Regions from separate parts of the Microbulbifer sp. SE14 genome, predicted to be linked through region 3. Evidence: predicted binding sites of a transcription regulator. Region 3 holds the regulator's gene; each other region holds the start of a gene.
What was found. Region 3 encodes sigma-54, which starts transcription at its own class of promoters, with help from an activator protein. Its sites were predicted from a motif close to TGGCACANNNNTTGCNNT; they were not measured.
Positions count from the first base shown of each region.

Region 1 (5,008 bases), on a different contig from region 3:
TTGCGCAATGCATCGGCAAAGGCAGTACCGGAAGCCACATCGTCGCGGATCTTGTAGATCAGATCCTTGACTCCCTGGTTGTCCAGACCATCGGCGACGATTTCAAAGCTTTGTACCAGTGGCACACCGGCCTTCATCATGGTGGCCATCTGGCGGGTAAAGAGGGCGATATCCGCCGGCTTGATTTTCTTGTTGCCGCCAAAAAGAGGCTTGGGCTTTTTCTGTACCCGGTTGGCGATAATGCCCTGGCGGCGCAACTGTGCCTTGATCAGCGCCGGGTTGGTGCCGTTGATCTCTCCCTCGACCTTGTTGCCTTTACTGTCCACACCCTTGTAGACATAAGTGACCGCTGCGGCATTGGCCATGGTTGTTGTTCCCGTGTTTTATTGTTACGTCAATTTTTATTCACGCTTTGTAGGAGCGGCCCATGGCCGCGATCGATCTGTATAATCGGTAAACGCCGATCGCGGCCATGGGCCGCTCCTACAAGGGAAATTCCCTACTAATCCTTGGTAACCCGGTTAGCCTCTTCCAGGCTGGTAATGCCCATCACCACCTTGCGCAGCGCGGAGGTACGCAGGTTGTTGAAACCCTCCTTGCGCGCCTGGTCGGCAATCTGAATCGAGTTGCCGCCCTCCATTATAATTCTGGAGATGCCGTCGGTGATGCGAACCACTTCATAGACCCCCACGCGGCCCTTATAGCCCTTGCTGCAGTGCTCGCAGCCCACCGGCTGGTAGATCTTCCATTCCTTGCGCTCGATGGTCACCGCATCGAAGCCCTCCTCCTTGAGCACCTCCTCCGGCAATGTGACCGGCTTCTTGCATTCATTGCAGAGTCGCCGCGCCAGGCGTTGGGCAATAATTACACTGACCGAGGTGGCGATATTGAAGGTGGGTACGCCCATATTCATCAGGCGGGTCAAGGTCTCCGGCGCCGAGTTGGTGTGCAGGGTGGAGAGCACCAGGTGGCCGGTCTGCGCCGCCTTGATCGCAATTTCCGCGGTTTCCAGATCGCGGATCTCGCCCACCATCACGATATCCGGGTCCTGGCGCAGGAAGGAGCGCAGCGCCTCGGCGAAATTCAGCCCCACCTTTGGGTGCACGTTGACCTGGTTGATGCCCTCGAGGTTGATCTCCACCGGGTCCTCCGCGGTGGAGATATTGCGTTCCGGGGTGTTGAGGATATTCAGGCCTGTATACAGGGAAACTGTCTTGCCCGAGCCGGTGGGGCCGGTGACCAGGATCATCCCCTGGGGCTGGGCCAGGGCGTCCATATAGATCTTCTTCTGGCCGTCCTCGTAGCCCAGGGCGTCGATACCCAGTTTCGCGGAGGAGGGGTCGAGAATCCGCAGCACTATCTTCTCACCCCACAGGGTGGGCAGGCTGTTGACCCGGAAATCAATGGCCTTGGTCTTGGACAGCTTCATCTTGATGCGACCATCCTGGGGAATGCGCCGCTCGGAGATATCCATCTTGGACATCACCTTCAGGCGCGCCGAGATACGCGGCGCCAGCTGAATCGGCGGTTTGGCCACCTCGTGCAGCACGCCATCGGTGCGCAACCGCACCCGGTAGGTCTTCTCGTAGGGCTCGAAATGAATGTCCGATGCCCCGGTGCGGATGGCATCCAGCAGAATTTTGTTTACAAAACGTACAACCGGGGCCTCGTCGCCGCCCAGATCGTCGTCCTTGTTGCGATCGGGTTCCCCGCCCTCTACGTCGAGGGCGTCCAACTCATCGTCGTCCATGCCCTCCAGTCCAGCGCCCACATCGCTGTTGGAAAGGTAGCTCTCGATGGCCTTGGCCAGCTTGTCCGCCTCCACCAGGACTGCGTCGGTATTGAGGCCGGTATTGAAGTTGATCTCGTCCAGTCCGGCCAGGTTGGTGGGGTCGGCGACCGCCACGAACAGCCGATTGCCGCGCTTATACAGGGGCAGCGCAAAGTGCTTGCTGATCAGTTTTTCGTCAACGACATCTTTGGGGATCAGGTCGAAGTTGTAGCTGCCGAGATCGAACAGCGGGGAGCCGAAGGCCTGGGAGGCGATGCCGGCCAGCTCCCGGCTCTTGACCAGCTTGGCCTCCACCGCATGCTGGGCAAAGGTCTGGTTCTCGCGCCTGGCTGCCTTGGTGGCGGAGATGGCTGTGGATTCGTCCAGGACCTGGTCGGCAACCAGCCGCTTGGCCAGGCCGGAGAGTTGGCTAACGCTCATAGGGGATGGTACCGCTGCATGATAGTGGCTGCTTGCTTTTTGATCTTCTGTTGTGTGCTGCCCCATCTGGAGAAGCCTGCTTGCAGGCGAATCTTCAGGGCCAACACCGTGCAATCCCGCCAATATAGCGAAATCAAATGCCGCCGCCAAACACCTTGTACCCAGGGGCAGTCAGGCTGTCGGGAAGCGGTCCAGCCCAGGAAAGACTGAGTCCGGCAGCATCTGACACTTTTTGTCAGCAAGTGATTGGGAGTGGAAAAGACAGATGCGAGTGATTAATTAATGGTCGCCTTCAATGTGACTTACCTCCCATTGATGCCGCTGAGGGCAATTTTTGCGCTTGCCACACTTGGCACAAAGCTTGTATCTTGTTTCGCGACTTCCTCACGGGATGCTCTCCCTTCCGGGATTCACCAAAACCAAAAGTCTGTATGGAGACGGTTACAATGAAAAAGCAACAGGGTTTTACTCTTATTGAATTGATGATCGTGGTTGCGATTATCGGTATTCTGGCTGCTGTGGCGCTGCCGGCTTACCAGGACTACACGGTCCGTACCAAAATCACCGAAGTCAACTTGCAGGTTGGTGCCTGCAAAAATGCGGTTACCGAGTTTATACAGTCAAACGGCACCTTCCCTGCTGACGCCAATGCTGCAGGCTGCAACGGTGCCGCTCAAACCAAGTATATGGCTGCTGGCCTAACGGTAGGCGCTCTCGGCGTCATTACGTCGGGTAATATCCAAAACAGTGGTGCTGCTTCCATCGATGGTACAAACATAATTTTGCAGCCGACCACTGATGCTGCGCGCACAGCTGCAATGGCTGCCGCTACAGATCCTATTCTGGGCTGGTCCTGCGGTACCAATGCTGCTGCAGCTGACTATAAATACTTCCCGGCTCCCTGCCGTCAAGTCGTTCTCGGCGGCCTGTAAACAGTTGGTCGTGACAGGGTGAAGATATAGTCAGGTCTAGTATTGAGTGCCAGTCTCCCTGTCGGACGGACTCTTTGATAAAGCCCCGCGTCCGCGGGGCTTTTCATTCTGGGAGGCTTTGCGCCGGGCAGAATTGATTTGTCGTTGAGTTGTTTCGGTATGTTAGATCGTCTTCGCGCTTTCGCAGTCCATTTATTGCTCTCCTTTTTGGTTGCCCTGGCTTCGCTGTTGCTGGTATTCCAAATCTGGTATCCGGCTCCCTTGTCTGTGGCGATGGGGGTCACACATATTTTTCTGGTGATGTTGCTGGTCGATGTCACGCTGGGGCCGGTGCTGACGTTCTGTGTTTTCAAGAAGGGCAAGAAAACGCTGAAATTCGATCTGGCAATTATCGCGACTCTGCAAGTCGGAGCTCTGATTTACGGCTTGCATACAGTGGCAGAGGGACGCCCAGTCTGGTTGGTGTTTGCCAGTGACCGGTTCGACGCTGTCCGTCCGATAGACATTGATACTAGGTTCCCTGACAAAGTTTCTCCAGAGTACGCATCCCCGTCTATATTGGGGCCTCGTTGGGTGGCAGCAGTCCGTCCTGATGACCTTCAGGTCGATTCAGAAATCGTCTTTGAGTCGATATTTGGTGGCGCTGATCTTCAGCATCGCCCTTATTTGTACCAGCCATTGCCGGAGGCGGCCGAGGAAATGCGGAAACGCGCGTTTCCTTTGGAAAAACTCAAGGACTTCAATGCTCCTGAGCGGGTTGGAGAGGTGCTCGAACAGTGGCCAGAGGCCGATGCCTGGCTGCCCTTGATGGCAAACGTCAAACCTGTGGTGGTATTGATCGATCGCGGTTCAGCAGAGGTGGTGGCTGTTGTTGATCTAAATCCCTGGAGCTAGGAAAATCCAGAGGCGGGAGAGGGGGTAAATCTTAGCATTTGACTATATCTAGATTTCCCCTATCAAAAATTTCCATCAAGTCGGAGCAGAATCTGATTGTTTCCGAAAATAAGCCGCCGAAAACCGGCGGCTACAGAGGATCAAAAATCCATGCTGAGAGAAATGCTGCTTACGGAGTGATCCGTATCATCGGTATTGAAAAGCGTGTGTTCCAGTGAGTAGGTCCACTTGCCGATACGCCAGTTGACGAAGCCCCCGTAGAAGGGGTCACTGCCATCTTGTTCGTCCTTCAGGCGGGTTTCCTGATAAGAAAAGGTGTAATTCTTCTCTTCGCCTTCAGCGTCCAGCTCCACGCCCTGGTCCAGGTAGTAGTACCTCAGGTTTGCCTGGGTGCTCCAGAATGCGTAGCCGACACGCAGGCCGCCGGATAGCTGTTTGCTGGTATCGGTGCTGATTACCGCCCCGAGTGTTTTGGCGGTACCACTGATCTCGCCGGCATAGGTCCCGGTCTCCACGCCTTCAATGCCAAAGGTATCAAGGTCGCGATAGGAGTTGCGATAGGTCTGGCCCCATTTATCCTCCCCAAAGTTGGTATAGCCGGCCTCAAGTGCGATATAGGGGTTGAGGCGGTAGCCCACGTTGATGTTGTAGCCCCGGGGATAATCGAACTCCACACTTTGTGTGATGCCCAGGTCCGCTTCGATCTCGCTGGCGATAAATTCTTCAACGGCATCCGTATCTGCGGTGGTTATGCCAAAACCCACACGGGTATACCAGCTCTCTTCAATGGTATAGGCGCCGGCGCCGGATGCGAATGCGGCGGCCAGTGCGGCTAGAATTGTTTTTTTCAATGAAATTCTCCTGTTTCTTATTGAGCCATTTATCCGGGAGTGCCGCAGGGGGCGGACGTCACTGGGGCGTGTCTCGGAACATGCTTGGCTTCCCTGGTGCGCTTGTCGGTCCCGGACCC
Region 1 is NZ_JCBAJA010000001.1:273,295-278,302, reverse strand. Features, by position in the region: gene AC6R19_RS01175 (type II secretion system F family protein) at 1-365, opposite strand, end outside; gene pilB (type IV-A pilus assembly ATPase PilB) at 503-2,212, opposite strand; gene AC6R19_RS01165 (pilin) at 2,659-3,144, shown strand; gene tfpZ (TfpX/TfpZ family type IV pilin accessory protein) at 3,304-4,038, shown strand; gene AC6R19_RS01155 (hypothetical protein) at 4,179-4,889, opposite strand.
Region 1: a site for sigma-54 is predicted at 2,563-2,580, ahead of AC6R19_RS01165 (pilin). Genes of this name have one in related genera too.

Region 2 (5,008 bases), on a different contig from region 3:
AACTCGTTTCTTGTCACCCTCGCGAAGGTTGGGGTCCAGTGGCCACCTGTGGCCACGGGGCTTCTGGATTCCCGCCTTCGCGGGAATGACGATTTCTAGAGGTCCCTTACAATCACCTGCTTCCGGCAAATGATCTGTATTCTTACGTCGGCACATCCCCTGTGCGATCGATCATCCTTAATGCTTGCTAAAAGCCCCTACCCCGCTTGTGGGGGCGAGGGCTTCGATCGGCATCCCCTCTCCCCCAAGGAGGAGAGGGGACTGTTGGGGTGGATAGTTACGCTCCAAACGAGATCGCTTTCCTTTTTAAGCGCCACTTCAATGCCGGCGAGCTGGCGGATCACATCGATATTGGTCTTCAGGTGCAGGCTGGGTTCCAGGGTGGTGAATTGTCCTCCCTTGCCCAGCACCATCGGCAGCAGTATCTGGTCGGCCAAGTGCTCACCGACGGGCACGCCGGCTTCCAGGTACCGCTTTATCGCCCTGGCGGCACGTCCGGCGACCCGCTCCGCGCTGAGCTGCTTTTCACCCACTACTTCGACAACTTCGGTGATCTGCTCCGAGAAGAGCCGCAGCGACACGATGTTTCCCGGTCCGGCGGATTCCACTGTGCGCTGGTGAAGCGCCTCCTCCGGCCAGTGACATTTTTTGCGGATCTGCTTCAGTTCCCGCTCGGCGATATGCCCGGGTATCTGCGCAGACGTCACCACGGCTTCCGTGCCGAGAAGCGCACCGCGGCTGGTCAGGGCCAGGGGTTTCAGCTCCTGCACAGGGTGAATGCGCGCCCGCCACTGGCCACCGCCTGCCGGGTAGAAGCCATAGCGCTCCAGTTCGATTTCTGCCCGATAGCCCAACTGCGCCATCACCGGCAGAAAGGATTGCTCGATAAAGTCGAAACTGGGGGCATGGCCGTTGTGGGTACCGCCCTCCAGGCAGACTTCGCTGACGCCGTCGGACAGCAGCAGCGGCAGCAGGATCGTCTGGAACACGAGGCTGGTGCTGCCGGCGGAGCCTATGGCGAAGCGGTATTCGCCAGGCTGGACCCTGCCCGGCTTGAACATCACCTCGGTGGAGCCCAGCTCGTCGCCGGAGAACTCCGCGCCGCAGATGGCCTGGCCGGCGCGCAGGCACGCGAGGTGCTGGCGCAGCAGGCCCGGCTTGCTGCGGCCGGCGCGGATGTTTTTGATACGCACCGGTTTCTGCAGGCACATGGACAGCGTGAGCGATGTGCGGAAAATCTGTCCGCCGCCTTCTCCTTGTGATCCGTCGATGACCAACATCTTCCCGTCCCTTTTATCCTGTAATTGCTTAGCCCTCTTTCTGCTTCCGCGGCAGAGGAAAAATGCATGGGCCTCGATTGGCTCCCCCTCTCCCTAACCCTCTCCCCGAAAGGGGAGAGGGGACTGTTCGGGGGAGTAGTTACCCTTTTACGCAGACCACCTGCTTCAGGGTGTAGACGATTTCCACCAGGTCTTTCTGGGCCGCCATCACCTTTTCGATGGGTTTGTAGGCGGCCGGGGTTTCGTCGATTACGCCTTCGTCTTTTCGGCATTCCACATCGGCGGTCGCCTGCAGGTGCTCCTCCAGTGAGACCAGCTTCTTCGCCTTGGTGCGCGACATGACCCGTCCGGCGCCGTGGCTGCAGCTGCAGAAGCTTTCCGCATTGCCGAGCCCGCGGACGATAAAGGAGCGCGCGCCCATGCTGCCCGGGATGATGCCCATTTCCCCCTCGCGGGCACGCACCGCGCCCTTGCGGGTTATCAGCACGTCCTTGCCGTAGTGGTGCTCGCGGGACACATAGTTGTGGTGGCAGTTCACCGCCTCCATGCGCGCGTCGAAGTCCCTTCCCAGTGCGTCTTTCACGGCCTGGATCACGCGGGCCATCATCACTTCGCGGTTGATGCGCGCGAAGTTCTGCGCCCACTCCACCGCCTCGACGTACTGGTCGAAGTGCTCGGTACCTTCCGGGAGGTAGGCCAGATCGGAATCCGGCAGGTGTATATGCCAGCGCTCCATATCCCTTTTGGCCATCTCGATAAAATGTGTACCGATCCGGTTGCCCACACCGCGAGAGCCGCTGTGCAGCATCAGCCAGACGCTGCCGTGTTCGTCCAGGCACATCTCGATAAAGTGGTTGCCCGTTCCCAGGGTACCCAGGTGGTTGATGTTGTTGGTGTTCTTCAGCAGCGGGTGCTTTTCCTGCAGCACATCAAACTGCGCCGCCAGAGGCGCCCAGGCGTTCATCACATCGTCCGGCACATTGCTCCAGGCGCCCTTGTCACGACCGCCCCGGCGCCCCGCCGAGCGGCCGTGGGGTACCGCGCGCTCAATGGCCGAGCGCACTGCCGCCAGGTTGTCCGGCAGTTGCGATGCCTTGAGGCTGGTGCGCACCGCCATCATTCCACAGCCGATATCCACGCCGACGGCGGCCGGTATCACGGCGCCCAGCGTGGGTACCACGCTGCCGATGGTGGCGCCCTTGCCCAGGTGGACGTCGGGCATCGCGGCCACCCACTGGTGGATAAACGGCATGCGCGAGATGTTCTTCAGCTGCTCTTTGGCCTCAGCTTCGAAAGGCACCCCGACAGTCCAGGACTTGATGGGTACGCCGCCGTCCTGCATCACTTCGTACATTTGCTGAGTCATTGTTCTTTCCCTTGTTCAAATTCGCTTGCGGTGTTGTTCGCTTGAAACTTGTCCCCTGTATTGCCAGGAAGGTGCCAACTTTGCACAAGGTGCCGAAGAAATTTTTAAGTCTTTGATTTGAAAGGATTTATTTTTTGTTTTGGCAGATTTGATCGCGGCGTCGGGCACGCTGCGCCAACCTCTTGCCTATCTTTTCTGATAGCAAAATAATATATTTGATAACCATGAAAACAGTGGCCATCAGCATTCTCGGCACCACCATGGATCGGCGCGGCAAGGGGGACAAGCGCTGGGACAAGTGGCGGCCGACGGTTTCCATGTGCCAGCACGACGATCTGCTGATCGACCGGCTGGAGTTGCTGTTCGACAACCATTCCCAGAGCCTGGCGAACCAGGTGACGGAGGATATCGCCCGCGTCTCTCCGGAAACGGAAGTGGTCCACCACCGGGTGAACTTCAGGGATCCGTGGGATTTCGAGACGGTGTACAGCCAGCTGCTGGATTTCGCCCGCGGCTATCAGTTCAAGCCCAACCGGGAAAATTACCTGGTCCATATCACCACCGGCACACACGTCGCGCAGATCTGTCTCTACCTGCTGACAGAGGCGGGCTACCTGCCCGGCCAATTGCTGCAGACGGCGCCGGCCAGTCGGGACAGCAATCTGCCCGGGCAGTACCAGATCATCAACCTGGACCTCTCCAAGTACGACCAGATCGCCTCGCGCTTCCAGAAGGAGCACCAGGAAGGCACCGTCTACCTGAAGGGCGGTATCGAGACCAACAACGCGGCCTTCAACCGGATGATCGAGCAGCTGGAGAAAGTCTCCATCCGCTCCAACGCCCCGATCCTGATTACCGGCCCCACCGGTGCCGGCAAGACCCAATTGGCGCAACGGGTTTATGAACTGCGCAAGCAGCGCGGCAAGCTCGAGGGACGGCTGGTGGCCATCAACTGCGCCACCCTGAAGGGGGAGAACACCATGTCCGCGCTGTTCGGCCACAAGAAGGGCGCCTTTACCGGCGCCACGACCGATCGCGCGGGCCTGTTGAAGGAAGCCCACAAGGGGCTGCTGTTCCTCGATGAGATCGGCGAGCTGGGCCTGGACGAACAGGCGATGCTGTTGCGCGCGATCGAGGACAAGCGCTTTATCCCGTTCGGCTCCGACAGGGAGGCCAGCAGCGATTTCCAGTTGATTGCCGGCACCAACAAGGACCTGGCCCGGAAAGCCAGGGAGGGGACATTTCGCGCGGATTTGCTTGCCCGTATCGATCTTTGGACCTACGAGCTGCCGTCCCTCAAGGAGCGGATCGAGGACCTGGAGCCCAATATCGACTATGAGCTCGAGGCCTTCTCCAATAAGGCGGGGCACCTGGTCAGTTTCAACAAGGCTGCGCGGGAAAAATACCTGGCCTTCGGGCGCTCGCCGGAAGCCACCTGGTCAGCCAATTTCCGCGACCTCAACGCCAGTATCACCCGCATGGGGACACTGGCCGACGGGGGGCGGATCACCGTTGAAGTCGTCAGAGAGGAGATCAACCGGTTAAGGCGCAAGTGGCAGACGGCCTCGCCCAACGAAGAAAGTCCGAAGACTGCGATCGAAAGTGTTTTGGGAGCCGGCAGCAGCGAGGAGATGGATTACTACGACCAGCTGAAGCTGGCCGCTTTGATCGGGGTGTGCAGAAACTCCGGCTCGATGGCGGAGGCGGGAAGGAAGCTGTTCCACGTAAGCCGGCAGGCGAAGAAATCCAGCAATGATTCGCATCGAGTTAAGCAGTTGCTTGGCAAGCATGGGATTAGGTTTGAGGACCTGAAGGCCTAAGGGGGTAGCCGGGCTGTTATTAGGGGCCGCCACATGCCCATTGGTCTTCGCTCCTATTCCAATAGCTGCGGCCTGTATTCCCGCAACCAGCCATGCACCTGCTGCCACAGGGAATTGGCCATATTTACACAGGCCTCGCGCTCGGTGTCTGTCACCAGATCGCCGGAATAATCCGTCACATTGCGCTGTTTACGCAGGGCGTCCAGCTCGATCATGGTTTCGCTATCCAGGCCAATGGTCTTGGGCAGGCTCTGGATCATGGTCTGGTGGTGGCCCGGTTTGCTGGTGAGAGTGCGATAGCCGTTGGCCTGCAGGGCTGCATTGGCCAGTTGCATAATCGCCTTGTAGGCGATATCGAAGCGGTTCTCGTTGCTGAGTGAGGTTACCGCCGCATCGGCGAGACAGGTCTTGGCCGCCTGCAACAGCCGCTGGATGGCGAGCGGGTCCGGTATCACTTGCTCCAGACTGCGTTCGAGCAGGTTATCCAAGGTCATCCCTGTTCCCTATTACGTTGATCACCGGCTTTTCCAGTAACTCGCGCA
Region 2 is NZ_JCBAJA010000020.1:45,642-50,649, forward strand. Features, by position in the region: gene rtcA (RNA 3'-terminal phosphate cyclase) at 198-1,280, opposite strand; gene AC6R19_RS14510 (RtcB family protein) at 1,420-2,646, opposite strand; gene rtcR (RNA repair transcriptional activator RtcR) at 2,871-4,466, shown strand; gene AC6R19_RS14520 (hypothetical protein) at 4,520-4,960, opposite strand; gene AC6R19_RS14525 (nucleotidyltransferase domain-containing protein) at 4,947-5,008, opposite strand, start outside.
Region 2: a site for sigma-54 is predicted at 2,706-2,723, ahead of AC6R19_RS14510 (RtcB family protein). Genes of this name have one in related genera too.

Region 3 (5,008 bases):
GACTACGACCTGAAAAGCGAGCAGCTACAGGCCCAGGGCCAGTCCGGCGACGGCCGCGTGGAGATGATCTGGAAGCCGGAGAAAAAACAGGAAAATGGCCAGCAGGCCGAAGAGACACAGCAGAACCAGTAGCTCGACTCACTTATCGGGACTCGGGACTCGGGACTCGGGACTCGGGAAAGAATAACTCCGCCCAAGGCCTTGATTTATCGCCATTCGAGTCGGGACTCGAAGCAAATTCGGAACACACTATGCCAACGCTGAAAGCGTTACACCTCGCCAAACAGTACAAGAAGAGAAAAGTGGTCCAGGACGTCTCCGTCAGCGTGACCAGCGGCCAGGTGGTCGGCCTGCTCGGCCCCAACGGCGCCGGCAAGACTACCTGTTTCTACATGATCGCCGGCCTGGTCCAGGCGGATGCCGGCCAGGTGCTGATCGACGACGAGGACATTACCCACCTGTCCATGCACGGGCGCGCGCGCAAGGGCATCGGCTACCTGCCCCAGGAGGCCTCGGTGTTCCGCCGCCTGTCTGTGCGCGACAACATCCTCGCCATCCTCGAAACCCGCAGGGAACTGTCCCGCGCCGAACGGCTGCAGCAGGTGCAGGAACTGCTGAAGGAATTCAACATCACCCATATCGAGAACAGCCTCGGCATGGCCCTGTCCGGCGGCGAGCGGCGCCGTGTGGAGATAGCCCGCGCCCTGGCCACGGACCCGGACTTCGTCCTGCTGGACGAACCCTTCGCCGGCGTGGATCCGATCTCGGTCAACGACATCAAGCAGATCATCCGCCACCTGCGCGATCGCGGCATCGGCGTGCTGATCACCGACCACAATGTGCGCGAGACCCTGGATATCTGCGAAACCGCCTATATCGTCAGCGAGGGCCATATCATCGCCGCCGGCACCCCGGCGGAAGTGCTCGCCAACCAGCAGGTGCGCGAAGTCTACTTGGGACACGAGTTCACCATTTAATGCGGAATAGCATCAACCCATAGTGCCGCAAAAACCACCTAATATCGCTAGCTCACGCCTCCCAGGCCCAAGCGCGGCCGGACCACTGTCCGCCTGAGGAGATCCAGACCGCGCATTCATCATTCCGCATTTCGCATTCCGCATTCAAAACCGGCACAGTTATTGCTTGTAATCCACCGAACAGAGGGTTAGTCTGCGGCGTCTTGGATTTTTAGATGATTCATCCGCCGCACAGGTCTGCAGTCCCTCAAATATGAAGCAGTCTCTCCAGTTAAAGCTCGGCACCCAGCTGACCATGACGCCCCAGCTGCAACAGGCTATTCGCCTGCTGCAATTGTCGACGCTGGACTTGCAACAGGAGGTACAGTCGGCGCTGGACAGCAATCCGCTGCTGGAGGTGGACGGCGAGGATCACTCTCACCCTGACAGCACCGAGGAGCAGTCGCCGGAGCGCTCCGCCTCCGATGACTCCTCGGTCAACGGCAGCGACCAGGGTACCGAAAGTGATTGGAGCCACGATATCCCCGACGAACTGCCGGTGGACACCCGCTGGGACGATATCTACAGCGGCGGTAGCTACAGTGGCGGCGACGGGGACGAACTCGCCCTGGAGCAGCGCAACTCCGCCCCGGACAGTCTGCAGGACCATCTGCTGTGGCAGCTCAACCTGACCACCCTTTCCGCGCAGGACAAGTTGATCGGTGAGAACCTGATCGACGGCATAGCCCCGAGCGGCCTCCTGGAAACGCCCCTGGGCGACATAGCCGCGACGCTGGAAGCGGAGGAGGACGAAGTCCTCGCGGTACTCAAGACCATCCAGCAGTTCGAGCCCGCCGGCTGCGGCGCCCGCGACCTGCGCGAATGCCTGCTGCTGCAGCTGCGCCAGCTGCCGGTCGGCACCCCCTGGCTGGAGCAGGCGCTGTTGGTAGTGGACCGCCACCTGGACCTGCTCGGCAAGCGCGACTTCCGCAGCCTCAGCCGCAGAACCCGCCTCAACGAGGCGCAGCTGGGCGAGGTGGTGCGCCTGATCCAGACCCTGACCCCTTACCCCGGCGAGGCCTTCGGCGGCGAGGAGCCGCAGTATGTGGTGCCAGACATCATCGTCAGCCGCCGGGAGCAGCGCTGGCTGGTGGAACTGAACCCGGAAACCACTCCCCGGCTGCGCATCAATGGCGACTACGCAGCCCTGATCCGGCGCGCCGACAACTCCAGCGATAACAATTTCCTGCGCGATCACCTGCAGGAGGCACGCTGGTTCCTGAAAAGCCTGCAGAGCCGCAACGAAACCCTGCTCAAGGTGGCCTCCAGCATCGTCGAGAAGCAGCAGGGCTTCTTCGAGCTGGGCCCCGAGGCGATGAAGCCCATGGTGCTGGCGGATATCGCCGAAACCATCGGCATGCACGAATCCACCATCTCCCGCGTCACCACCCAGAAGTACATGCTCACCCCGCGCGGGGTCTTCGAACTCAAATACTTCTTCTCCAGCCACGTCAGCACCGACTCCGGCGAGGACGCCTCCTCCACCGCCATCCGCGCGATGATCCGCAAACTGATCGACGCCGAGCAACCCCGCAAGCCGCTGTCCGACAACAAGATCACTCAGGAACTGGACAAGCAGGGCATCCAGGTGGCCCGGCGCACCGTGGCCAAGTACCGGGAGTCCATGGGCATCCCCTCCTCCAGCGAGCGCAAGCGGCTGGTTTAGGTCGGGGCTCGGGAAAAGAATGCCGAAGCCCGACACGAAGACCCAGCTGCCGGGGGCCATCCGGGAAATGTTTGCCGATGAGGCTTTTTCCCGGCCGACCACTCGCTTACGGAGCAATCACCACGGATGGGAATGGCATCCCTAGCGCCAGAATTCTGACTAACCAAGAACGGCCAGTCACAAACTGCAAGGCGCCCCAAGCCACCCCGGCGGCGACCAACGTCCAAACTTTGAGTGTATCCTTCCAATCTGGCGAACTTCCTAGTAGGGTTGCGGCCCTAACGGGAGGGGCGCCGCCAAGCGATGCTCTCAATAAGGAGAAATCCATGCAGATCAACATCAGTGGTCACCACGTAGATCTCACTCCGCCCCTGCGCGATTACTGTGAAAGCAAACTGGAAAAGCTCTCCCGACACTACGACAACATTACCAATGCACACGTAATCCTGTCCGTGGACAAACTGATCCAGAAGGCCGAAGCCAGGGTGCACATGAACGGGCACGATCTCTGTGCCGGCTCTGAAGACAGAGACATGTACGCGGCCATTGACGCCCTGGCCGACAAGCTGGATCGCCAACTCAGGAAACACAAAGAGAAGTTGCAGAACCACCGCTGAACTATGACATTGGAAGCATTACTCTCTCCCCGCCTGAGCCTCTGCCATCTGGCGGGGAGCAGCAAAAAGAAGTTGCTGCTCAACATTGCCCAGGCCATTGCCGAACAGTATCCACAACACGATGCCGATACCATCTTCAACCAACTGATCGCCCGCGAGCGCCTCGGCTCCACCGGTATCGGCGACGGCGTGGCCATTCCGCACTGCCGACTGCCGGGCTGTGAGCGCCCCATCGGCGTGCTCTGCACCACCGAGCCTGCGGTTGACTTCGACGCCGTCGACCGCCAGCCGGTGGATCTGCTGTTCGCCCTGCTGGTGCCGGAGGACTCCGAACAGGAGCATCTGGACACCCTGGCGGAAATCGCCGCCCTGTTCAGCGACAGCCGGGTCAGGGAAAAGCTCCGCCAGGCCGAGAGCGGGGACGAACTCTACGCGCTGGCCATCGACAGCGCCGCCGCTGCATAATCTGCACCAGATCAGCGAGTTACACCGACTGAACCGACCCGAGGCTTCACACGGGTGACTTGCAGCTGTCAGAACATAAAGCGCTGAAGTGAAGAAAGGATCTCCCCTATGCGCCTGGTGATCATCAGTGGCCGCTCCGGCTCCGGTAAGAGTTCCGCCCTGCAGTTGCTGGAGGACGTCGGCTTCAACTGTATCGACAACCTGCCGGCCAGCCTGCTGCCGGAACTGGTCCGGCGCGTGCGCGAGCAGCCGCCGATCGGCAACTCCCAACCGCAAAGCGCCCTGGGCTCCCAACCCGCCCTGAGCAGCCCCCGCCTGGCCCTGGGTATAGACGCGCGCAACCTGTGGCAGGACGTGCAGCAGGCGCCGCGGGTGATCGAGGGGTTGCGTGAGAGCGGCGTGCAGTGCGATGTCATCTACCTGGACGCGCGCTCGCCGGTGCTGGTGCAGCGCTTTAGCGAAACCCGCCGCAAGCACCCCCTCTCCGACAACCGCACCCACCTGCTCGAGGCACTGAACCGGGAAAAGGAACTGCTGGCACCGCTGGCGGCCATAGCCGACCTGGTGATAGACACCAGCAGCCTCACCCTGCACCAGCTGCGCGACCTGGTGAAGACCCGCGTGGTGGGCGAGGAGTCACCGGGGATGGCGATACTCTTCCAGTCCTTCGGCTTCAAGCACGGCGTGCCGGTGGACGCGGACCTGGTGTTCGACCTGCGCTGCCTGCCCAACCCCTACTGGGTCGCGGAGCTGCGCCACAAGACCGGCCTGGACCCGGAGGTGGTGGAATACCTGCGCACCCACCCGGAGACCGACGACATGGAGCGGGATATCATCCGTTTCCTCGAGCGCTGGCTGCCCTCCTACCAGCAGAGCAACCGCAGCTATACCTGCGTGTCCGTCGGCTGCACCGGCGGCCGCCACCGCTCCGTGTATATGGTGGAACAGCTGGCCAGGACCTTCGCCGGCCAGTTCGACAATGTGCAGATCCGCCACCGCGAACAACAGAAATAACCCCCTGAGCCAGCCGGAAAACCGACCCGCCCATGCAGAAGAGCCGCCTCCAGATAGTCAACAAACTCGGCCTCCACGCCCGCGCCGCGAGCAAACTGGCGCAGACCTGCGCGCGTTTCTCCGCGGACGTGAAAGTGCATTGCGACGGCAAGTGCGTGGACGGCAAGAGTGTGATGGCATTGATGCTGCTCGCCGCCGGCAAGGGTACCGAACTGGAAGTGGAGGTGAGT
Region 3 is NZ_JCBAJA010000022.1:6,177-11,184, forward strand. Features, by position in the region: gene lptA (lipopolysaccharide transport periplasmic protein LptA) at 1-132, shown strand, start outside; gene lptB (LPS export ABC transporter ATP-binding protein) at 252-977, shown strand; gene AC6R19_RS15260 (RNA polymerase factor sigma-54) at 1,231-2,682, shown strand; gene hpf (ribosome hibernation-promoting factor, HPF/YfiA family) at 3,009-3,299, shown strand; gene ptsN (PTS IIA-like nitrogen regulatory protein PtsN) at 3,303-3,764, shown strand; gene rapZ (RNase adapter RapZ) at 3,873-4,778, shown strand; gene AC6R19_RS15280 (HPr family phosphocarrier protein) at 4,811-5,008, shown strand, end outside.